3 regions of the Paenibacillus sp. FSL F4-0087 genome follow, and region 3 is predicted to be linked to each of the others. Evidence: riboswitches for the same ligand, from Rfam matches in the RefSeq annotation. Region 3 holds a riboswitch; each other region holds the start of a gene.
The links. Region 3 has a riboswitch for cyclic di-AMP ahead of MHB84_RS12905 (3D domain-containing protein). Riboswitches for the same ligand answer to the same signal wherever they lie in the genome.
Positions count from the first base shown of each region.

Region 1: linked by a shared signal. The riboswitch ahead of MHB84_RS25255 (3D domain-containing protein) and the one ahead of MHB84_RS12905 (3D domain-containing protein) in region 3 are both predicted to bind cyclic di-AMP.
Region 2: linked by a shared signal. The riboswitch ahead of MHB84_RS06040 (hypothetical protein) and the one ahead of MHB84_RS12905 (3D domain-containing protein) in region 3 are both predicted to bind cyclic di-AMP.

Region 1 covers NZ_JBBODJ010000001.1:5,481,669-5,489,609, forward strand. Annotated here, with positions in the region: gene MHB84_RS25240 (M20 family metallopeptidase) at 1-904, opposite strand, end outside; gene MHB84_RS25245 (ABC transporter permease subunit) at 1,087-2,550, shown strand; gene MHB84_RS25250 (amino acid ABC transporter ATP-binding protein) at 2,537-3,259, shown strand; cyclic di-AMP (ydaO/yuaA leader) riboswitch at 3,544-3,739, shown strand; gene MHB84_RS25255 (3D domain-containing protein) at 3,742-4,410, shown strand; gene MHB84_RS25260 (polysaccharide deacetylase family protein) at 4,539-5,327, opposite strand; gene lpdD (prenylated flavin chaperone LpdD) at 5,481-5,825, shown strand; gene MHB84_RS25270 (PspA/IM30 family protein) at 5,955-6,626, shown strand; gene MHB84_RS25275 (DUF350 domain-containing protein) at 6,723-7,124, shown strand; gene MHB84_RS25280 (DUF4178 domain-containing protein) at 7,148-7,654, shown strand; gene MHB84_RS25285 (DUF4247 domain-containing protein) at 7,666-7,941, shown strand, end outside.
Region 2 covers NZ_JBBODJ010000001.1:1,234,552-1,242,492, forward strand. Annotated here, with positions in the region: gene MHB84_RS06010 (thiol-disulfide oxidoreductase DCC family protein) at 8-430, opposite strand; gene MHB84_RS06015 (hypothetical protein) at 575-853, opposite strand; gene MHB84_RS06020 (zinc ribbon domain-containing protein) at 952-1,197, opposite strand; gene MHB84_RS06025 (organic hydroperoxide resistance protein) at 1,401-1,820, opposite strand; gene MHB84_RS06030 (Nramp family divalent metal transporter) at 2,265-3,560, shown strand; gene MHB84_RS06035 (HAD-IA family hydrolase) at 3,706-4,398, opposite strand; gene MHB84_RS06040 (hypothetical protein) at 4,561-4,956, opposite strand; cyclic di-AMP (ydaO/yuaA leader) riboswitch at 5,077-5,252, opposite strand; gene MHB84_RS06045 (glutathione peroxidase) at 5,620-6,096, shown strand; partial or broken gene MHB84_RS31345 (hypothetical protein) at 6,072-6,140, opposite strand; tRNA gene MHB84_RS06050 (tRNA-Leu) at 6,246-6,328, opposite strand; gene MHB84_RS06055 (urease accessory protein UreF) at 6,749-7,450, shown strand; gene MHB84_RS06060 (Rha family transcriptional regulator) at 7,723-7,926, shown strand.
Region 3 covers NZ_JBBODJ010000001.1:2,746,857-2,754,797, reverse strand. Annotated here, with positions in the region: gene MHB84_RS12920 (AbrB/MazE/SpoVT family DNA-binding domain-containing protein) at 204-458, opposite strand; gene MHB84_RS12915 (HD domain-containing protein) at 777-2,057, shown strand; gene MHB84_RS12910 (TatD family hydrolase) at 2,388-3,158, shown strand; cyclic di-AMP (ydaO/yuaA leader) riboswitch at 3,400-3,653, shown strand; gene MHB84_RS12905 (3D domain-containing protein) at 3,927-5,111, shown strand; gene rnmV (ribonuclease M5) at 5,267-5,812, shown strand; gene rsmA (16S rRNA (adenine(1518)-N(6)/adenine(1519)-N(6))-dimethyltransferase RsmA) at 5,817-6,719, shown strand; gene yabG (sporulation peptidase YabG) at 6,779-7,675, shown strand; gene veg (biofilm formation stimulator Veg) at 7,829-7,941, shown strand, end outside.

The sequences.
Region 1 (7,941 bases), 2.7 Mb from region 3:
AAATACCCAGTTTAAGCAGATTAGCACTAAAAGCAGCAGATAACGATTCATTCGTGACCATCTCATCATAGGAAGTCTCATAATTAGATGTAACAAGCCGGCATCCCGTTTGCAAAGCAGAACCTTCCGCGATCTGAATTACGCGTTGAGTGAGAATATTCAACTCTTTTCTCGTCGAGGCACGTACATAGAATTGTGCTGAAGCGTAGTCAGGTATGATGTTGGCTGCCTGTCCTCCGCTATTGATAACCCCATGAATACGAACCGTGCTTTTCACTTGTTGACGGAACGCATTAATGCCATTAAACGTCTGGATTACTGCATCCAGGGCGTTAATGCCTTCATGTGGACTTGCAGCAGCATGTGAAGATTTCCCATGGAATTCAAATTGTACAGCATCAATAGCCAGGGAACTGCCAGATTTCTCATAGGCGTAATAAGGGTGCGCCATTAGTGCGACATCACAGTCATCAAACAATCCTGCTTCAGCCATAGGCACTTTGGCCCCACGCGTTTCTTCCGCTGGCGTACCGAACACTTTTAATGTTCCGCCGACTTCATCCAGTATGGACTTCAGACCTACCGCAGCTCCGAGGCTCATCATACAGATTAGATGGTGCCCACAAGCATGACCGATTTCCGGAAGTGCGTCGTATTCACATAACAGGGCAATCGTCGGACCTGGTTTGGAAGCAGCATACGTACCGATAAATGCGGTGTCCAAACCAAGGACAGGAGCTTCTACAGAAAAACCATGGTAGGCAAGTTCTTCTTTTAACCGAGCAGAAGCAAGGTATTCTTCGTTACCAAGTTCGGGATTGGCACCAATGTATGATGAAATCTCCTTAAAACGGGAAGCATATTGGTCAATAACAGTTAGTATTTGTGTTTTGGTATGTGTCATGATGGACTCCTTAAGCAAAAATGAAAATAATTCAATAATTATATCATAGTTGCGGTTATTTTTCAGAAACGGGCTGTAATCGAATCCTGTCGAAATGCATTGCATAATCATGCATTCTACTTTATAATGACTCAGGCATCAACAACAGAAAGCATACAAAGTATTATAAGGGGAGAACAGGGTTGAAATTGATTAGTCGTTACACCATGATGCTGCTAGCTTTTGTGGTCTTGCTAACTACGGTTGCACCTGTTGCGATGGCAACGGGAACTACAAGCAATTCAGGCAGTAAAAAGCTGGTGCTCGGTACAAGTGCCGACTTTGCACCATATGAATTCCATAAAGTGATTGATGGTAAAGACCAAATTGTCGGATTTGATATTTCGATTGCTAAAGAAATTGCTGCCGATCTTGGCGCAGAACTTGTAATAGAGGATATGGGTTTTGACGGACTTCTTCCTGCGTTGCAGAGTGGTCGGGTGGATATGGTCATCTCGGGAATGACGCCAACGGATGATCGTAGACAAAGCATTGACTTCTCCGATACCTATTATAAATCAAAGCAAGTCATCATGGTTCGCAATGCGGATAAAGATAAATATCCAACCATGGCTGATCTGGAAAATGAAAAAATTGGTGTCCAAAAAGGCTCCATTCAGGAAACGATTGGCCAGGGAATCCCAGGCGCAAAATTGACAGCACTTGATAAAATATCTGATATCGTACTGCAATTGCAGACCAATCGTGTAAATGCTGCAATCGTTGAGGATACAGTAGCTGCCGGTTACCTGGATGACGTGATTGGATTAGCTCCAGCTATTCCGGATGAAGAGCAGGCCGAAGCGGCAATCGGGATTCGTAAGGGCAATACGGAATTGCTGAGTGCAGTGAACGGAACGCTCGAGCGTCTGAAAAGCGAAAATAAAATCGATCAGATGGTTACTGAAGCAAGCAAGTTGATGGCAGACAAGGTGAAAAAAGACCAAAACATTTTCCAAGTGTTCTGGCAGTACAAAAGCTTTTATGCAACAGGTGTGGGCTACACCCTCTTACTGTCTGCACTCGGTGTAATCTTCGGGGTAATTATCGGTTTGATCATTTGTTTGTTCCGTCTGCATGACGTTTCCATTCTGCGTTGGATCGGAACAGCTTACGTTGAAGTTATTCGTGGTACACCAATGCTGGTTCAGTTGATGATTATCTATTACGGTCTTGCTCTAACGTTGGGGATTAATTTCACGCCACTTCAGGCGGGGATTATCACACTATCCATTAATAGTGGTGCCTATCTTGCCGAGATTTTCCGGGCAGGTATACAGGGTGTGGATCGCGGTCAACTGGAAGCAGCTCGTTCCCTGGGGATGGGCAGAGGTGCGGCCATGCGCTTCATTGTGCTTCCACAAGCGTTCAAAGCGGTGTTGCCGGCGATCGGTAATGAGTTCGTGACCATTATCAAGGAATCCTCCATCATCTCGGTTATTGGTATGGTGGACATTATGTACCAGGCAAGTGTAGTCAAAAACATTACGTACCAAGGAATGAATCCATTCCTGATTGCAGCGGCCATTTACTTTGTGCTGACGTTCATTTTGTCCAAGCTGCTGGGTCGACTGGAAAGGAAGTTGAGTGCAAGTGATAGACGTTAGACAATTACACAAATCATATGGAAATAACGATGTGCTCAAGGGCATTAATGTAACAATTGGCAAAGGCGAGGTTGTCGTGGTCATCGGTCCGTCCGGATCGGGGAAAAGTACATTTTTGCGCTGTTTGAACCTGCTGGAGCAGCCGACTTCAGGCGAAATTAATTTTGAAGGTGTATCGATCACTGACCCCAAACATAACATTAATGCAACACGTGAAAAAATGGGGATGGTATTCCAGCATTTCAATCTGTTTCCGCACAAAACGGTGCAACAGAATATTACGATTGCTCCCATTAAAGTGAAAAAACAATCTGCACACGAAGCGGAACAAATCTGCTCAGATTTGCTCAAGACGGTTGGCCTATCTGACAAAAAAGACGCTTATCCAAATCAGCTGTCCGGTGGACAGAAACAACGGATCGCTATTGCAAGAGCGCTTGCGATGCAGCCGCATGTCATGCTGTTTGACGAGCCTACTTCAGCACTGGACCCTGAAATGGTCGGTGAAGTACTGGATGTCATGAAGCGGCTTGCAGAGGGCGGCATGACTATGGTTATTGTAACCCATGAGATGGGCTTCGCACGCGAAGTAGGAGACCGTATCCTGTTCATGGATGGTGGGGTTATTGTAGAAGAAGGAACGCCTGCTGAAGTGTTTGGCGAGCCCAAGCATGCACGTACACGTGACTTCCTCGCTAAAGTGCTCTAATACCATCCAATAATAAGGATGAAGATCAAGATGAAAATGCAAAATCTATACTTTGGATGAGAATTTCATCCCCTCAACAATCCCTGTCGACGAACCGTCGGCAGGGATTGTTTTGTTATGTAAGGATACGCACGGAATTACATAAAAAGTAACGTTTCTGTCATCAATGATTAAAGCTCAAATAGACATTTATTTGAAAAAACGGCTTGAATTCAGCCTAAATATTAAAGTGAATTAGCCAGATGGTAACATTTACTACGACCCCTGGTTACAAAATTGTGATATATTTGTTCCTGCCGAAACTTCCGGAGTTGGGAGTGTGGGATGTAATGATGCAGAGTGTGCTAGGGGAAGAATTATTTGCACACGGCTTGGGGTGAATTAGGGCTACATAAATTCTTAAATGTAATTGAACCTATAGGGTGGTTTCCTCCATCCGAATCCGACAACTAACTTCGCAGGCATAATGAGGGAGGAAGACCATGATTAACAAGAAACGTATAGCCAAAACAGCAACAGCTTTGCTGACAGCAGCAATGCTCATTCAGGCCGTTCCGGCTCATGCTGATTCAGTTCATGTGGCCAAAGAGGGGGATACCTTCTACACCTTATCCAAACAATATGGAGTTGGACTTAACTCTCTTATTAAAGCTAATAATGACATTTCAGCTTACAACATTTATGGTGGTTTGAAAATTACGATCCCTGGTAAAACAACAAACACAGCTTCTGCTGCAGCAGCAAAAACGGAGGCCAAAACGGTAACTGCCGCAAGCCTTGACGTTAATGCAGATAGTAAAGTTGTACAAGCCTGGGGAAAAACGTTTGATTACAGCAAAGCTGTCGACGTCAAAGCAACAGCATACTCCGCTGATGCTTCCGAAAATGGAGGATGGGGTGCTGTGGATTACTTCGGTAATCCGCTTGAATTGGGTACCATTGCAGTAGACCCAAGTATCATTCCATTGGGTACAAAGGTACTGGTGACAGGTCATACACATCCAGGACTGCCAAAACAGGCATTTGTCGCTACGGCTCGTGATGTGGGCAGTGCCATTAAAGGACACAAGATCGATATCTTTATTCCTGGCAGCAAGCAATCCGTGAGCACATTTGGTATTCAGGATGTGGAACTTTACATTTTGAAATAAAATCAAAGCAAGCTGCACATCATCATATGTGACTCCAACTTAATCTAAATTAAACAATAAAGGGTGCTCTCCAATCACAATAATGTGATTGAAGAACACCCTTTTGAATATCCATTGCCGTATCAAATCTATTTACCCTTTGGCAGTTCCAGCATTTCGTCCAAAGTCACCAGCTCGTACCCGCGGTTTCGCAATTCTTCAATAACTTCAGGCAACGCCTCGATCGTACCACTCAGCTTCGATCCTACACCGCCTCCTGCATGCTGCAGAACAATGGAACCTGGTTTGACGGCGGACAGGATGTTTTGTTTGACTTCCTCTTTGGAGAGGCCCTTCCAGTCCAGAGAATCAACGTTCCAGTTCACGATGCTGTAATGTTGCTTGGCTGCCCATTGGAGCTGTTGCTCGTTAATGTCACCATAGGGTGGACGAATCATTTTGGGAGTGTAACCCGCTAGATTTCGAATAATATCCCCGGTATGTAAGATTTGTTTGCGAAATGCATTCATGGTTAGCTTGCTGAATTCCGGGTGATTGTAGCTGTGATTGCCCACAATATGCCCTTCTTTTATCATACGTTTCACCAGATCCGGATGTTTCTCAGCGCGATTTCCTACAATGAAAAACGTAGCCCGCACCTTGTATTTTTTTAGAATATCCAGCACCTGCGGTGTGAACCGTGGATCAGGAACATCATCAAAAGTCAGAGCGACCTTTTTTGTTGAGGGGCCATTGGTTTTGAACGTATCCGCATATTTCTGTCTGAGTTGTCCCAGAGTCAACTGTTCTTCTTCAGGAGAATCAGACTTCGAAGCAGGTTCGGTTTGCGGGCTTGAAGAAGCCCATAACTGAGCAGGAGCATAACTTCCTCCCAGAAGAATGACCATGATGGATAACATGATGAGGCGTATACGCATGTTCGTGCCTCCTTTTCCCAAATTGCGTTCTCTTTGGTATGCCCGGGGCCATCCGTATTTATGCATGATGTGAGATGTTTCACTGCTGATTCATTAAATCGGAGCCATAATTCCACCATACATATACATATTGAAAAGGACAGGTGGAGCAAAATGAGTACATACGATTTAAACTCCGTTCGTTTACAGGTGATTGAGGCAGGGGAAGACAAAGTGTTTATGGTAACTGGAGGAAGATCACATATTGGAGCAGTAGCCACATTTTATCCAGACCGTGAACGAGTGAGTGGGGCTACGGTGCATATTCCAGGGCATAAAGAACAAGAGTTGTGTGAGAGACTGGCACGTAAGGCTGCCCTTCATTTAAAGGTAACCGTTACCGTAATAATGGGGATTCACTTTGATGAAATTACGCGGATGCAGATTGACGAGATTGTGCAGACTGCAGAGAAGCTGCTTGATGAAGAGCTGTGCCAAACGGGTCGATTGATTCAATAGTTCCATTTAGGCTAAGCAGGCTAAAATCGTTTTTTATGATTTTTTTTGTTAAAATTGAAACGAGTAGAACATTGCCACGTATGTATGATTATATACAAGGATGAACTATCGACTAGGAGGAATACCATAATGTCCATTTTCAAACGATTGCGCGATTTAACGATGTCTAACATTAACTCTATTATTGACAAGGCAGAAGATCCGATCAAAATGACGGATCAATATATCCGGGATATGCAGGAAGATCTGGAAGATGCGGAGAAAGCTGTTGCTGCACAGATCGCCATTGAGAAGAAATTCAAGCAGCTGTTTGAAGAACAGGAAGCTCTCGTGAAGAAACGTGAGGAGCAAGCACATACAGCAGCGCGTGCACAGAATATGGATTTGGCTCGTCGGGCATTGGAAGAGAAGAAGGTCGCTGAAGAGAAGATGGCCGAGTACAAAACAAGCTATGATCAAAACAAGGCTTCTGCCGATAACCTTCGTGGCAAGCTGGACGAAATGCGCAAACAATTGACGCAAATGAAAAACAAACGTGAAACATTGGTTGCGCGCTACAACGCTGCAAAAGCTCAAACCGAAATCAACAAGGCGCTGAACGGATTTGGCTCCGACACTGCAAGTGCCGGCATGAAGCGCATGGAAGAAAAAATGATGCAGATGGAAGCACAGGCCGAAGCCAGCAATGAGATGTCGTCCAAAGGAAAATCGCTGGATGATGAGTTCGAGAAGCTGGGCAAAGATCAGGCTGTTGAGGATGAACTGGCAGCACTGATGAAGCAATACGAAAATAAGAACTAAAACCTTGTAAGCAAGCAGGGGCACCAGCGGAGGAGAGACCAGCGTTTCTCCTTCGCTTTTAATTGCGGTTCATGTTGAGATGTGGGGGCTATGTAAATGGATTTGAACATTTTGGCAATGCTGGTCTGGACGTTATCGGGTTCGGTTTTGCTGTTTGTCTTAATGTATGTGGATTCTTTGTTCACGAAGTATAAGGATTTTGCTGAAGTGAAGGCGGGCAATATGGCCGTTACAACACGTATGGTTATGAAGCTGTTTGCTCAGGGATATGTACTCGCCACCTCCATTTCGACAGCCGGTCATCTTGGAGAAGCGTTGTTGGTATCCGTTGTTTCATTTATTATTTTGCTGATTCTGGAGAGTGTGGTTCACTTTATGATTCGGAGATGGGCCAACCTGGATCTGGATACGGGAATACAGCAGGGCAAGACTGGTTATGGTTTGTTCTCGGGTGCACTACATATCGTGGGCGCATTAATTATTGCAGCTTGTTTATAAGATAAAGAACAGGAGTAATGGGTATGAGTGTGTGGAAACGGATTAAAGGGATAATAGCCAAACCTGAACCGCCTAAGGTAGAGAAAACAATGCTTCAGCTGGCACCTGGTGATATCTGTGAAGTTTCGCTGGTCACCTATGAAGTTGTTGGGCGGGTACATCATCGAGCGCGAAATGCAGCTGTACTCACGTTGCAGGATGGTACGGCAATCCGACATTTGCATATTGAAGAACGGGAAATGACCCGGTATGCCCTCTATACACCAATTGATGGCCGTCTCGATGCACCAGACGAGGTGCCTACGTTGCTGGATCTGGATGGACGTGCGTATCATTTGGAGGAAGAATACGGAGGAATGGTAACCACTGCAGGCAGGACACCCTATGGTCAGGCTGGGGAACAATTAGTATGGCAATATCAGTCTGATGATAACATGCTTTTGCGTGTGGAGTGGCAAGACAGAAGATTTACGCTGTATGAAGGTGAGTCCATTCTTCCTGCGGATATCAAAGTGATTCGTTCGAGCTAGGAGAGGTTCCAATGAAAAAGCGCTTGGCACATGCATTAAAATTAATGCTGGTCCTCAGCCTTGTGATGTCGCTGCTGTCCGCGTGCGGAGCACCATCCGTTCAGGACACATATCCGCTTGAATCGGTCAGCGGCAGTGGTAATACGACATCCTATGTGTACCGAGCTGCCGATCGTACCGTTCCAGAGGTTGCTCAGGATTTATCTGAACAGCGGAAGCCGGATCAGATCTCGGCGGAAAATACAGAGCGGATGTTCCTGGTGTATCAGGACCAGTATTATCATTTG
Region 2 (7,941 bases), 1.5 Mb from region 3:
AGCCTTTTTAAAGGAATCGATCCTTGATTTCGGGTGTAGGCAGCATACACGCTTCATCTTTACCGAACCAGCGATATCGATTGCGAGCTACCATGTTATATATGGCATTTCGAATAAATTTCGGTACAATAATCAACACGTACAATAATGGATAAGGGAATTTTAAGCCTTTGGCCAGACGCAGCGCTGCGGTTGAACGTGTATAATATTTCCCATCCTCAATGAGTACAAAAGTATCCATGCTGTCCGTGGACAGATTGCCCTTCTCCAGCAATTTTTTCGCTACATCCGATTGAAGTGATGCAAAATGATACTTCCCCTCAGGGTCACGCTTGATTATCCACTTCGTTAATCCTTGGCAGAAATGACAGACTCCGTCCACAAGCACAATCGGGTGTCCCTGATGCTGATCCATTTGGTTTGCTGTCATAATCGTGGCCTCCTCATGTGTGCTATTAGAGTAACTTACCCGTTTTGAGTCATCCCGTTCGCTTTTTTCACATTTTATTTAAGTGTAACGAAAAATAGAAAAAGAGCGCAGGCTCTATGCCCACGCTCGTATCTGTTTTGGCAATTACTCTGCAATTGCCTTTTCCATCCATTGGTCGTCAATCATTTGTTGGTGCAGGTCACCAGCCCACTGGTCCATGCATTTGCAAATGAAATCTTTGCGACATACCGGACAAGGCGTTTTCTGTAGACGGCTGATATTGGTTAGCTTCCATTCCGGGGAATGGGAGTAGAATACACGGCATTGTGTACCGTCTACCAATTTCATTTTAAATTCATACAATCCGTCTTCCTTGTTGCCACTAGCTAATTCTAAATTTGCAATACGCGGTCTATAAGACATGGATATCACCTGTTAATTCAAATTTGGTTCATGCATTGACACTTCTTAGTACTAAATCATATTAAAGAAATTTTAGTTCGATGTCAACTCACGCACATTTACCCACCAAATAGAATATCAAGAATGGTACCCACCTGACCCTGTTTTTTCCCTTTCAACACATCCGGATCGAATACTTCTACATATCCACAGGAAGAACAGGCGACGAAGAGATAATGATTGTGCTGAATATCAAACATTTTGCTAAGTCCCGCTCCTGACATGGATACTTCCTTAATATTGCAATCCGTACCCCTGCATTTGGTACATACAAATCGTCGTTCTATCATCTCTTCAATACTCATTGTCGTTCCCCCTCATTCGAATGTATGACTTCAAGCAAGAGTAGATTATGTAAAATAGTACGCTGTCCAACATGCAATCTCCTGCATCGCAATTGTTATAAAATACAAAACCCTGCCGAAGGCCAGCAGGGTCTTGTACTCGAACATCAGGTATCCAAAGATACCCTGCTCTATATGTTCCCTTTACTCCTACGAGTCAGGTCTTAAACTACATTAAGTACCACATCAATATTGCCACGGGTTGCTTTGGAGTAAGGACAGAAATCATGTGCCTTGCGAGCGAGATCCTCTGCTTGACTGTGATCCACGCCAGGCATGCTCACATCCAAACGTACAGACAGTTGGAAACCATCATCCGCCGGATCTTTGCCGATGGATACATTACTTGTGACCACCACATTCTCCAACTTCACGCCCGCTTTGCGTGCCACATTGGCAAGAGCACTTTCATAACAAGCACCGTATCCCGCTGCAAAGAGCTGCTCAGGATTGGTTCCTTCACCACCGGAGCCTCCAAGTTCTTTTGGCATTTTCAGATCATGCTTGAGCACGCCATCCGAAGAAGCCACCGAACCTGTACGTCCACCTTTAACTGTCGCTGTTGCTGTATATAAAGCTTCCATTAAGAATCTCTCCTTCGCCTTTAATTTTTTGTTGCCTACTATTCAATTTAAACTTCTGGCTCATTTTGAAACGTTGTTAATCCTTATTCAGGTTTTACATCTTTATCTTTTTCATGCATCGGGAAAGGAACACAGGTAATTTATCCAAGGTTGGGTAATATACTAAGGCACAATTCACTCTCCGGTAAATTTTGTCCTCATACACAAAAGTTGCACTAGACAAAAATAATTGAAGGAGTACAATGTAAGTATCAACATAAACGTTTAGACATATGAAAAGTAGTTTAATTACGCTTTTGATTTTGGTTTAAGTGTTCAAATGTAATCAAAGGAATGACACCGTTCCTCTTCATATAGAATATCAATACTTCAAAGTCGGGTGATTATATTATGAGTAAAAAAAATCCGTTCAGCACTCCTTCAAATGAACCATTGGCTGCGGGTATGGCCCCATCTCTCGGGGAAGCCCACAGCTCCATGAAGGTACCGCAGAACGCTGCTTGGTGGAAAAAATTCCTTGCTTTTGTTGGACCGGGTTACCTCGTTGCCGTTGGATATATGGATCCCGGGAACTGGGCAACAGATATTGCGGGTGGTTCACAATTCGGATACACATTATTATCCGTTATTCTGATTTCGAACCTGATGGCTGTTGTGTTGCAGTCTCTCGCTGGCAAGCTCGGGATTGTCACAGGACGGGATTTGGCGCAAGCCTGCCGCGAACGATTTAGCATGCCTGTTGTGATCGTGTTATGGATCTTGTGTGAGCTTGCAATTGCAGCCACCGACCTTGCCGAGGTTATTGGTTCGGCAATCGCGCTCAAGCTGCTGTTCAACATTCCCATGTTATACGGCGTCATTATTACCGCTGTCGATGTACTAGTCATTCTTTTGCTGCAAAACAAAGGCTTCCGTGCATTGGAATCGCTCGTAATTGTGCTGATGGCCACCATCGCCCTCTGCTTCGGGATTGACCTGTTTCTCGCTAAACCGGATATGGGCGGCGTCATGCATGGTTTTGTACCCAGTGCCGAGATTTTGCAAAATCCAGCTATGCTCTACATTGCCATCGGGATTATCGGTGCAACCGTCATGCCCCATAATCTGTATCTGCATTCTTCCATTGTGCAGACCCGTCAGATTGAACAAACGCCAAAAGGGAAAAAAGAAGCGATTCTGTATTCCACCATGGATTCAACCATCGCTTTAACGCTTGCTCTGTTCATCAATGCAGCCATCCTGATTGTGTCTGCTGCCGTGTTCCATAGTGCAGGTATGACTCAGGTCGCGGAAATTACAGATGCATACCATCTGCTGACACCTCTGCTGGGTACTACCATCGCCAGCATCCTGTTCGGTGTAGCCTTGCTGGCTTCCGGCCAGAACTCAACACTCACCGGCACGTTGTCCGGACAGATTGTAATGGAAGGCTTTCTGAACATTCGTATCCCAGCATGGCTTCGTCGACTGGTTACACGTCTAATCGCAATCATTCCAGCCGTCATCGTAACAGCCATTGCCGGAGAGCACGGAACAGAGGAACTGCTGATTCTGAGCCAGGTTGTGCTGTCGCTACAGCTACCCTTTGCCGTCATTCCACTGGTGATGTTTACGAGTGACAAAAAAAGCATGGGGGCCTTTGCCAACAAGTTGTGGCTCAAAATCATCTCCTGGATTATTGCCGGAGTTATCGTTGTCCTGAATGTGTATCTGATTATCCAAACCATTCTGTTATTCTAAGTTAAACGGAACTACGCAATATTTTGTCTAACTCAAAAAGGCTGATCAACTCAAGTCATGTATCCCTTGAGACGATCAGCCTTTTATATGTTTGAGCAGCCATCTAATTCATACCGATTAGATCTTAAATACGGCTTGCTCTTATTTAGTTGTCTGAACTTTGAGTTACCATTAACAATGGAAGAAGTTCCTCCAGTGATTCAACAGTCCAGTCTGGAGGCTCTGCATCCGCAAGCTCCGGCTGGAACCTGCCATAACCCTGCAAAATCCGGATCGTATGCATACCCAGCTTCTTAGCTGGAATAATATCATTATCAATCCTGTCGCCGATCATGACCGCTTCCTCGGGTTTACATCCCGCCTGTTTCAACGCTACAGCATACAATTCAGGATCAGGCTTGGACACTCCTTCTTCAGCCGAACAGGCCAGCACATCCACATACTTGCGCAAGCCGTAGCTATCCAGCCGATTTTCCGTCCCCGGGCTCTGATTGGCAATGATACCAATCTTATAGTGTTGCGATAACGTCTGGAGAACAGCGTCGGCTGACGCGAAGGGCCGCTCAAGCTCTTTGCGGAACTTTAGCTTCTCCTGTATCTGTTCCCGGTGCCCCTTGTCGCTGATAAGGGTACGAATAGCCAATTTCATCGGCCATTGCTCGTAATTTCGGTAGGAGGCGGCAAATAGTTCTCGCACCGTCTGCATCTCCACCTGATAACCAAGCGCACAAGCTTCACGAACGAACTGACCGATAATATCATCTACCGGCTCCCATTCGTCCACGAGCGTATCCCCCACATCAAAGAACAACCATTGTATTCCACGTACATCCGGCACGCCTATTCCTCCTCGTTAGCCACAGGAAATTATCCCTATTTCCCAAACCATAAAAAAGAAGACCCACCAACATGCATGAGTCTCCTCAAGTTTCCGTTTATTTATGATTTCAATTATAACAGGCAGCTGACACTGGATCAATCACAGGAATAGTACTAGCCACTAGCCATTCAGCAGAAACCCAACTTCCCCATTCAAGGAATATACAATACGGTCTGCTCCCATTCCCCGATAGATCCCTTTGGGGTGGCTTTGTTCCGTAATGACACACAAGGACTTGGATGTCCAGGAGCGGCAGATCTGCAAATATCGACAGGTCAGGTTTAGGCTATTTTCAAAAATAAAAACATTGCCGACACTACCTTGCGGCAAAAACCATTTCTGAGCTGCAGCCGTGTTCATGCGAATGACATGCTCCACACCGATTCTCCGGAGCCTGCGCTCTTCCCCTGCACTGTTGGTCAGAACGGCAAACGGCATTTTTTTGTACATCAGCAATTTGATAAATTTACGTCCTGCTTCATTTGGAGCAGTCACTAAGATCATCTCTTTATCCATCATTCGTTCCTCCCTTGGCGTGAAAAGACAACAAAAAAGAAGCGTGGGGGACCAAGGCCTCCCGGACGCTTCTTCAATAATCCATAGCAAAAAGACACTATGAACCAGCGTACGGCTTGTTGCCTCTCCCTTTAACGCTTACGAGGTTAGCTGACGGATTCGGGCGCGAGAGTCGCCCTATTTCCGGCTGTCACCGGAAAATTCACCCCATGGATGCCCACTGTCCTGGACAGTTCATCCTGTTGGTTCCCCCGTTTCCCACCCATGAATGAATGGAAACTCAGCGATTAAAACATCGTTCTTTTATAATCAATAATCAGAGCGATATTATCGTTTGTTTCGTTTTTCATGTAAAATTTAATTTAAATTGGAATTACGATATGAATCATACACCCGTGCCATATTGGTGTAAAGTCTGCGCAGATCACCGAATCGACGGATTTTTGCCATTTCCCATCAATAATAGCGCTTACAACGCATCCATTCTCTACCCATCTCATCAAAGCTCTCTAATTCTCTCTTTAGCGATAATTAGGTATTAAATCAGTCACAGATCATACACGACAGCCTCAAATTGAGTTAAAAAAGCAATATTAATTTTGCAATATTTAATTGCAATCAATATAATAGAAGGAAGAAGAATATGAAATGGAGGCGATTTTCATGTCAGTCTACGACTACAAAGTAAACACCCTTCGCGGTCAGGAAGTTGAAATGTCCAACTATCGTGACAAAGTACTGCTTATCGTGAATACAGCAAGCCAATGCGGACTCACACCTCAATTCAGAGGTCTGCAAGAACTTCAGGATAAGTTTAAAGACTCCCCGTTTGAAGTTCTTGGTTTTCCAAGCAACCAGTTTGCACAGGAAAAAGGCTCTTCTGATGATATTGCCGAGTTCTGTCAGATGAACTATGGTGTCAGCTTCCCGATGTTCGAGAAAATCGATGTGAATGGTTCAAGCGCTCACCCTCTATTCCAGCATCTTACCAAAGAAGCACCGGGTGTACTCGGCTCCAAAGCCATCAAATGGAACTTCACCAAATTCCTTGTGGATCAGAACGGACGTGTTCTGAAACGGTATGCTCCCAAAACAACACCCGATAAAATTGAAGCAGACATCAAAGAATTGCTTAAATAACAACTGAAGGCCATCCGACCCCTGAAGACAGAATGAACATGCATTCAGGGAAACGGGTGACCTTTTTTTGTCTGGACTCATCTTTACTGTAAAAAAACATAAAAAAGAAGCTCCCCATATGGGAAGCTTCTTCCTAATCGTTCTTATGATGCGGTCGAGAGGACTCGAACCTCCACGGGTATACACCCACTACCCCCTCAAGATAGCGTGTCTGCCATTCCACCACGACCGCATGTCGTAAATAATCGGCAACAGAATTGATTATACCCGGTTCATGTTTAAAAGTAAAGCATTTTTATAAATATCATTTTAACTGCGTTTTCCCTTCCATAAATCGTATAATCTCGTCATTTTCTCCTACGAAGTGCATATGATTAAATTTGATCTCGTTTGTATATCCGATTAGGTCGATCACTCTACTTTATTTGTAGTGCCATCCTTTATCCCCCCTCAGTTTAACATAACTCATAAAGTTATATAAAATAACATTAAACAGATTAAATATTTAAAAACCAAGAAACTATTGACAAAAAGCGGATATTTATGTGAATATATATATCATATAATTCGGATTTACGAACATAAAACGAACTAAAAAGGAGTATAAATGTTATTTAATATAACATTTAACGAACGTAGGAGGCGAAAGATCGTGAACCGTGGGAATAAGCTGCTCGATTACGTCAAACTGCTTGATTCCTCTATCCAGGTTGGAGGCTTCACCCATTCCTTCGGAATGGATACCCATATCGCTGAAGGTACCATTCGTAACGCCGAAGATCTCGAATCATTCATGCGCTGTCAATTGCACCCCAGCATCGTGCGTCTGGAAGGCATGGCGATTAAAGGCATATATACTGCCGCAGATCATAATGACGCATGGCGTACAGCCCTCATCGACAAGCTCGTCCATGTCCAGCGGACACCAGTCAATCTTAGAGAACACGCCTCCACAATGGGCAAACGACTGATTAAGCTGGCTCACGCACTCCACCCCTGGATTGATTTTAGCCATCTCGAACAAACCCTGGCTAAGTATGAATCCGTCGGCTGCCTCTCCACCGTTCACGCCTGGATTAACCACCACCTCGAAATCCCTGTCGAGGAGGCGGTCCTTGGTTATCTGCATTCAGCCATGAGCGCCTGCATAACCGAAGCCTCCAAAGTGATTCCTCTTCATACCGATACAATCCAGGACCTGCTGGTTCGCCTGGCCGCAGATCTGGAGCATGAATGGCATACCGTCAGCGCCTCCGCTGCCGATGGACCGGCACAACCAACCTCAATGTCCATGAAAACGTTGTTCCCAAGCTTCCACATGCTTGGAGCAGGGCTTCACGCCTACAGAGCCTAATCTGTCCCCATCCCTTCATAACCCGCCTCCTCACACTGTAAAAATATAAAAAACACGCCGCAACCTCCTTGCTGGCGTGTTTTTTATGTCATTTATTTTGTCTATTTAACGTATTTACGCCATTTAATATCTTAAAATACACTTTTTTACGTCTTTTTTAATTGTTAGATGACGCAAATACGTATATAATAAAACATACAGCTCGCATATCTGTATATTTTACACCAAGAATAACCAGCTGAACACTACATTCCAACGAGGGGTGAACCCTTTTGAACAAAAAGAAACCTGTGACTCCTTTTGGATGGGCCATTAAACGACGACTAACCGAACTCCAGGTCGACCAAAAGACATTTTGTGAACAGTATGGCATTCCGCCATACCGTCTGTCCAATCTCATTCACGGCACACGCAAAGCAACCCGGTTCAGGCACCAGGTCGCTGACATTTTGGAAATACCAGATGATTTAAGATAAAATTTCTGCCAAGGA
Region 3 (7,941 bases):
AGCGGAGAAAAAAATATATTACGAACGTCACCGCTCTTCTTTTTGGAGTTGTATAGACTCGTAGCTCTATTTTTGGGGTAATGAAAACCAATAATAAAGCAAAAAAATACCTTCCAGCGGTGGGGTTCACACCGGGAAGGCGATCAAGGAATATAAAAAGGTTAGAAATAACAATTTAATAAGACTATTATAGCGGATATTTCTTATTTTGTCACAGGTGCAGGGATTTCGGAAATACATTCGTTACAAACAATTTTACCTTTGAAATAAGTAACGTTCTCTGCATTGCCACAGAAGATACAAGCTGGTTCGTATTTTTTCAACATGATGCGCTCGCCGTCAACATAGATCTCAAGAGCATCTTTTTCACCAATACCGAGCGTACGGCGCAATTCGATTGGAATAACTACCCGTCCCAGTTCATCCACTTTTCTTACAATACCTGTTGATTTCATCATTATAATCAGTGCTCCTCTCAGCTAACGATCATTGTCATTATTCGACATTATTTTATGTTTTATGATACTCATCATACCAACGATTCCCAAAACAGTCAACCTTAAAATTAGCTTAAAATAAAGGCTGTTTTTGATAAGATTACGAGTGGTAAGGGATTGGAAGCCATTTTTCGTATTTAAACATCAATGTCAGCTTTGTCGATTTGGAAAACGACAAAACTACCTTATTCGACAAGATTCGTCAAATCGTGTCGAATCCTTGGTGGTATTATACTGAAAAGCGACAAATACAAACGATATTTAAAGGAGTGAATAGACATGGAACAGCGTTTAACGGAAGAAAAGGTGTTTAAAGATCCGGTACATAATTATATCCATGTGCAAGATCCGATTATATGGCAGTTGATTAACACGCCCGAGTTTCAACGTTTACGCCGAATCCGTCAGTTGGGAACATCGTTTCTTACTTTCCATGGTGCAGAGCACAGCCGCTTTTCACATTCCTTGGGCGTTTACGAAATTACGCGTAAGATTATTTCCCAATTCGAAAGAAGTCACTATTCAGATTGGCCAAAGGAGGAAAAGACGGTAGCCCTTTGCGCAGCATTGCTCCATGATCTTGGACATGGGCCATTCTCTCACTCTATAGAAGAAGCTTTCAATATGAATCATGAGGATTGGACTTGTCGGATCATTACAGGTGATACCGAAGTAGGGGCGATCTTAAGACGGTATGCTCCTGATTTTCCCGAGAAGGTGGCTTCTGTTATTCAAAAAACGTATGAGCAACCTATTGTTGTTAATTTGGTTACCAGTCCGCTCGATGCGGACCGCATGGATTACTTGCTTCGGGATGCCTACTTTACAGGTGTAAATTATGGGACGATTGACCTTGACCGTATCCTGCGTATGCTTCGTCCATATCACGGACGAATTGTGGTCAAGGAGTCTGGCATGCACGCCGTGGAGGATTACTTGATGTCCAGGTACCAGATGTACTGGCAAATTTACTTTCATCCGGTTACCCGGAGTTCGGAAATTATATTGCGGCAAATATTTAAGCGGGCAAAAAGTCTCATACAGCAAGGTTTTCAATTCCGCTTCATGATTGATCCACTGCCCCAGTTATTCAATGGAGATTTATCAGTGGAAGAATATTTGCAACTGGACGAAGCTTTGATTCAGACGGCATTTATGCAGTGGCGCAAAGAGGACGATACTGTTCTAAGTGAGTTATGCGAACGATTTATAGATCGCAAATTATATAAGTATGTAGAGATTGAACAGATCGACGTAAACATGATTGAAGAGATTCGGGAAGCCTTCACTGTAGCCGGTCTCAATCCCGAGTATGATCTAGAAATTGATTTTCCAACGGATAATCCGTATGATGTGTTTCGTCCGGATGAATCCACGGACAAGCAGATTTTGCTGCTTGATCGGCAAGACAAGTTACATGAGTTGTCAGAGGTGTCCGACATTGTCCGTTCAATCAGTGGTCTTCATCGCGGAAAACATCATTTGTATTATCCGCAGAATAAGGTGGATGCGATTGTTCATGAATTACCGTCCCATATTCGCCCCTATTTCTCACATTAAATGATGTGCAATGCTGTTCAAGAATCATGATGCAAAAAAGCTTTCGAAAAGAGCTATTTTTCATGATACAGTAATCTGCTTTAATGGAGAGTACATGTAGATCGACATAATTTTGTAATCTGAGCAATTAGAATACAACCCAAGTTGCTAAAAATAAGCACATATAGATATGAAGAAACTTGTTCGTTCTACATGTTGTGTTCAATAAACTAATGGAATGAAATATAAAAAAACATGATCCAATTTAGTAATATTTATGTTCTGGTTAAGATGTATAGGATACATTAAAAAGAGATAGTCGTTTATTCGACATGAAGGGAGAAATACAGCATGATGTTGTTCGACACACACACACACCTGGATGCACCACAATTCGACGAGGACCGCGAGGAAATGATTCAGCGTGCCGTGGATGCAGGCGTTGGTCGCATGATTAACGTGGGCTTTAATCGGGAGACCATTCCGTCCACGATGAAGCTGGCTGAAACCTATGATTTTATCTATGCTGCGGTAGGTTGGCACCCAGTGGATGCAATCACGATGCAGGAGGGTGATCTGGAATGGATTGCATCTTTATGCAAGCATAAAAAAGTGGTAGCCATTGGTGAAATTGGTCTAGACTATTACTGGGACACTTCACCGAAAGAGGTTCAACATCGCGTATTACGACAACAGATTGGTCTTGCCCGTGAGTTAAATATGCCAATTGTCATTCACAACCGGGATGCGCATGAGGATATTGTAAAGATTCTGCGTGAAGAGAAGGCCGGGGAAGTAGGCGGTGTTATGCATTCCTTCTCTGGCAGCTGGGAAACAGCGAAGATGTGCCTGGATTTGGGCTTTCATCTTTCCTTCGGAGGGCCAATCACGTTCAAAAATGCGAAGCAGCCCAAAGAGGTTCTTGAGAAGGTTCCTATGGACCGATTTTTCATCGAAACGGACGCCCCTTATTTGACACCGCACCCTTATCGTGGAAAACGAAATGAGACAGCGCATGTACGTCTGGTTGCAGAAGCAGCTGCGGAAATTAAAGGCATTTCGGTAGAGGAAATTGCAGCAATAACGACCAAAAATGCCATGGAACGATTTGGGATTCGTTAAAATATCGAGCAAAACAGGTGAAAAAGTGAGTTAGGCGGAGTTAATTTGCTTTTTGATCCAAATAAATCAAGAATATTACAATATTTTAACCAAATATTTAGAAAAACGTACTTGAACAACGCTTTACAACATGCATAGAAACAGGATATCATCTTTTCAGTGAATTGTTGTGCGGAAAATTGGACAGATGTTCGGGGGATGAACAAAGGGACACTTTCCGATGAAACAACATTACTTTCATGAATCAGTCTCGCTGAGTCTCCGTTAACGGAGAGCGGGGGAACCAATAGGGCTTAAACATCGGTGTTTGCAGCCGATGCGCAACATGCGCTGACCCAAAAGCAGCGTATGAATCTGCGAAGCCGTATTTGATTTCTTCTTTGGGTCTCGGGGTGAATTCAAGGGCGTCCGCCATGAGCGGATGACCGGAGATAGGGCGGCTCTCTTTCGCCCGAACCCGACAGCTAACCTCGCAAGCGGAAAAAGAGAGGCAACCTCGTGCATGAATTTCCGATATTCAGAATCATTCGGAAGCCACGAAAGAGTTCCTCTTAAACTCTTTCTTTGGCTTTTTTGTTTTTGAATAAAAGAAATACTGTCATCATACGGTAAGTATTCAGGAGGATGACATCATGTTGCGAAGATTGATTCATGGTGCAGAACCGGATTATGTTGGTCCGATCTGTGTTCTGTAGAAAATTTGGTATAGTCGCGTCAAAGACATCATGCATTACTTTAGACGGCGAGGCTATGAAGGAGGACGGAGAAGTGGGCACATTCCAACCAGAAGAGACCCATGAGTCACGATCATCCAGTAAGTCTTTCGCGTTGCGGTGGAAGCATGAGAACATGCGTCAAATGGCATTGATCGCGATTTTCTCAATTGCGCTTACAATCATGATCTTGTTAGTCGTTTACGGTCAGGCCGGGAAACAAATTTCACTGGTTATTGATGGCAAGGCTCAAGCGGTAGAGACTCGTACAGGAATGCTTCAGGAAATGCTGGAGGAGCAGTCAATCACAGTCAGCCCTCACGATCAGGTATCCATGCCCTTGAATGGGGCGATTACAGATGGAGACCGCATCGTTATTGAGCGGGCCGTTCCAGTTAAGATTACGGCAGACGGAGACACCAAGACTCTGTATACAACCGATTCATCGGTAAAAGATGCGATTAAAAAATCAGGTATTCAGATTGCAAGTGAAGACAAAGTGTATCCGGCGCTTGGAACCACTATCGAAGCGGATATGAAAATTCGTGTAGTGCGGGTAACAAAGCGTACGGTGGAAGTGGAACAGCCGATTGCTTATAAAGTGATCAAAACGGCTGACCCTAGCTTGTACAAAGGCGACAATCGTGTCATTGTGAGCGGTAAAGAAGGCACGCTTGTACAGCATATTGAAAAGGTGTTCCAGGATGGAGAATTGGTCTCCAAAAAAATGGTGGGTAAATCGGTCGCAACGAATCGCGTTGATAAAGTGATCGCCGTTGGTACCAAAGCCAAACCTGTTGTGAAAGAGCCAGTGATTCAGACGGTATCAGCGCAGACTTCCACGACAAAAACAGCAACAACCACGAACTCGAAGAAAACCGCTGCCTCGGGCAGCAAAGTAATTACCGTCTCAGGAAGTTCTTTTAAATATTCTAAAGTGTTAAAAAATGTATCCATGACGGCTTACTCTTCTGAAGAGCCCGGTATCGGCACAAAAACAGCATCAGGTACTCGGGTAACCGAGGGACGTACCATTGCAGTTGATCCCAAAGTCATTCCAATTGGCTGGTGGGTTTATATCGAGGGCCTTGGCTTCCGTCGTGCGGAAGACACAGGTGGTGCCATTAAAGGCAACAAAATTGATGTGTATTATGATAGTGTGAAGCATGCCCTGAACTTCGGACGGAAGAAAGGCAAGACGGTATATGTGATTGGTCCGGTGAAGCCGGAAGCGAACTAAAATCGTTTTACTTTGAAATGGGAATGCTATAAAATATAAGCATGAATGATTCATGCGGAATATGCGGCGGAGGGGTCTGAATTCAGTCTCCCCCGCCGTTTGGCAGAGAAGAGGATATTCCTCTTCTTTTTGCGTTAGAAAGGAAGAAATGGAACATGATAAAAGAAGTGATCGTGGTAGAAGGTCGTGATGACACCGTAGCCATTCGACGTGCGGTTCAGGCAGATACGATCGAGACTGGTGGATCTGCCATCAACCAGCGCATTCTAAAGCGTATTGCACTTGCTCAAGAGAGACGTGGTGTCATTGTACTGACAGATCCGGATCATGCTGGTGAACGTATTCGTAAAATCATCGCCAATAAGGTACCTGGTTGCAAGCATGCTTTCATTCCGGAGGCAGATGCTACGCGCAAGGGCGATATCGGAGTGGAGAACGCCTCACCGGAGGCGATTCGTCATGCACTGGCTCGTGTACACACGTCATATGAAGGCGCCCCAAGTCTGATCGATTGGGAGGATCTGATTGCGGCGGGACTGATTGTGCACCCACAGGCTGCTGCACGTCGTATGGAGATGGGCAATCTTCTGGGTATAGGTTATTGCAACGGCAAGCAGTTCCACAAGCGGTTGAGTGTATTCCAGATTACCCGGGAAGAATTCTCCGAAGCATTATCGCAAATTGAACGTGAAGGATTGTGAGCGTATGAAAGGCATGGAAGAAACCGTAGAGATTGCAACACCCAAACGAACCAAAGAAATTATTCAAAGACACGGATTTTCATTCAAGAAGAGCCTGGGTCAGAACTTTCTGATCGATCAAAATATATTAAACAAAATTGTAAATGCAGCTGATCTGGACGAGTCTAAGGGCGCACTTGAGATCGGACCAGGTATTGGCGCACTCACAGAACGTCTGGCTCGTGTAGCTGGTCCTGTAACGGCTGTAGAGATTGATCAGAGATTGATTCCGATTCTGGGTGAAGTGATGCAGCCTTATCCGAACGTTCGTGTGCATCACGGGGATGTGCTGAAGCTGGATCTAGCTGAGTTGTTCCGCACCGATTTTGGAACGGTAGATAAAGTGAGTGTTGTGGCCAATCTGCCTTACTATGTAACGACACCAATCATGATGAAGCTGCTCGAAGAGAAGCTGCCTGTAGACAGTATTGTAGTCATGATCCAGAAGGAAGTGGCTGAACGTATGGCTGCTGCACCGGGATCAAAGGACTATGGCAGTCTGAGCATTGCGGTTCAGTACTACAGTATGCCGGAATTGGTCTGTATTGTTCCGCCCACGGTTTTCATTCCGCAACCTAATGTGGAATCGGCAGTAATCAAGTTAAAGGTGCGTGAGCAACCACCGGTTGAAGTTCCCGACGAAGCACATTTCTTCGAAGTGGTACAGGCTTCCTTCGCGCAGCGTAGAAAAACAATCTCAAATAATTTGAAAGCTCGTTTCTTCACAAAGGAGAACAGAGAACAGGCTGATCAGCTGTTGGAGCAGGCCGGTATTCAACCTTCAAGACGGGGAGAAACATTGAGCCTGCAGGAGTATGCAACACTCTGTACCGTAATGTGGGAAGCTGGAGTACGCGCAGCTCTGTAAAATTCGGATGAACCAATCCGGGTTTCTGCCCATACGATGGGGTAGAGGTGATTATGTTGATGAATATCGGAGACTTGGTCGTTCGAAAGTCATACGGTGGAGATGTGACTTTTCGGGTGCAAGGCCTCCAGTCGGACGGTGCCATCATTAAAGGGACCGAGTTCCGGCTGTTAGCCGATTCCCCTGTGAACGATTTGATACAGGTTCCTTATGAACCGCAGAGTGCGAAGACGAGGCAGGCTCACGTGAAGGCACATCAGACGCTCTCACGCCTGCAGCAGAATCGAATGGAACAGGCTGAGCGCAATCGTGAAGGAATAGTTCAGGAATGGTCTGTGCAACAAGAACCGGCTTATTTCGAGATGCCTGGCAAAGTGCTGCACTTGGATGGTGACCCCAATTATCTAAAAAAAAGCATGAACCTTTATGAGCAGCTTCGTGTTCCCGCAGAGGGCCAATATGTACATGAGTCTGCCATGGCTGACACGTTATATCGTCTGCTGCCGAAAGTGCGTCCGGATATTGTTGTGATTACTGGCCATGACGGCGTACTCAAGACTCGTCAGCCCTACGACTTATATAGTCTGGGCAGCTACAAGAATTCGCAGAACTTCGTGTCCGCTATTCAAGTGGCTAGGCAGTATGAACGTCATCTCGATGCGCTCACGATTGTAGCTGGCGCGTGTCAGTCCCACTTTGAGGCCTTGCTACGGGCTGGAGCGAACTTTGCCAGTTCACCAGGCCGAATTCTCATTCATGCTCTGGATCCAGTCTATGTGGCAGCCAAGGCAGCCTTCACGTCGGTGCGGGAAACCGTGAACATGAATGACATTTTGCATAACACGATTAGTGGTAGCCAGGGTGTGGGCGGCGTAGAGACAAGGGGAAGTTATCGCGTAGGTCTGCCCGGATTGAATGATTTATCCACGTTAAAAGTGAATCCATCAGCCGTCTGAAGATGGCAGAAAAAAGTCCCATTTAGGGGCTTTTTTTGTTTGCAAAAAAATTCATTGACAACAACTTTTTGATACTGATATAATAATTAGTTTTGATTTGACAATGACTGTAAAATCCGGTATAATGGACAAGAAAAGAGGTGGTCGTCGACAATGGCTAAAAATACGCTATTGGATATCAAACGCAATCTCGATGCACATATCGGTCAGAAAATTATGCTGCGGGCTAATGGTGGCCGCCGTAAGACCATTGAGCGTACGGGTGT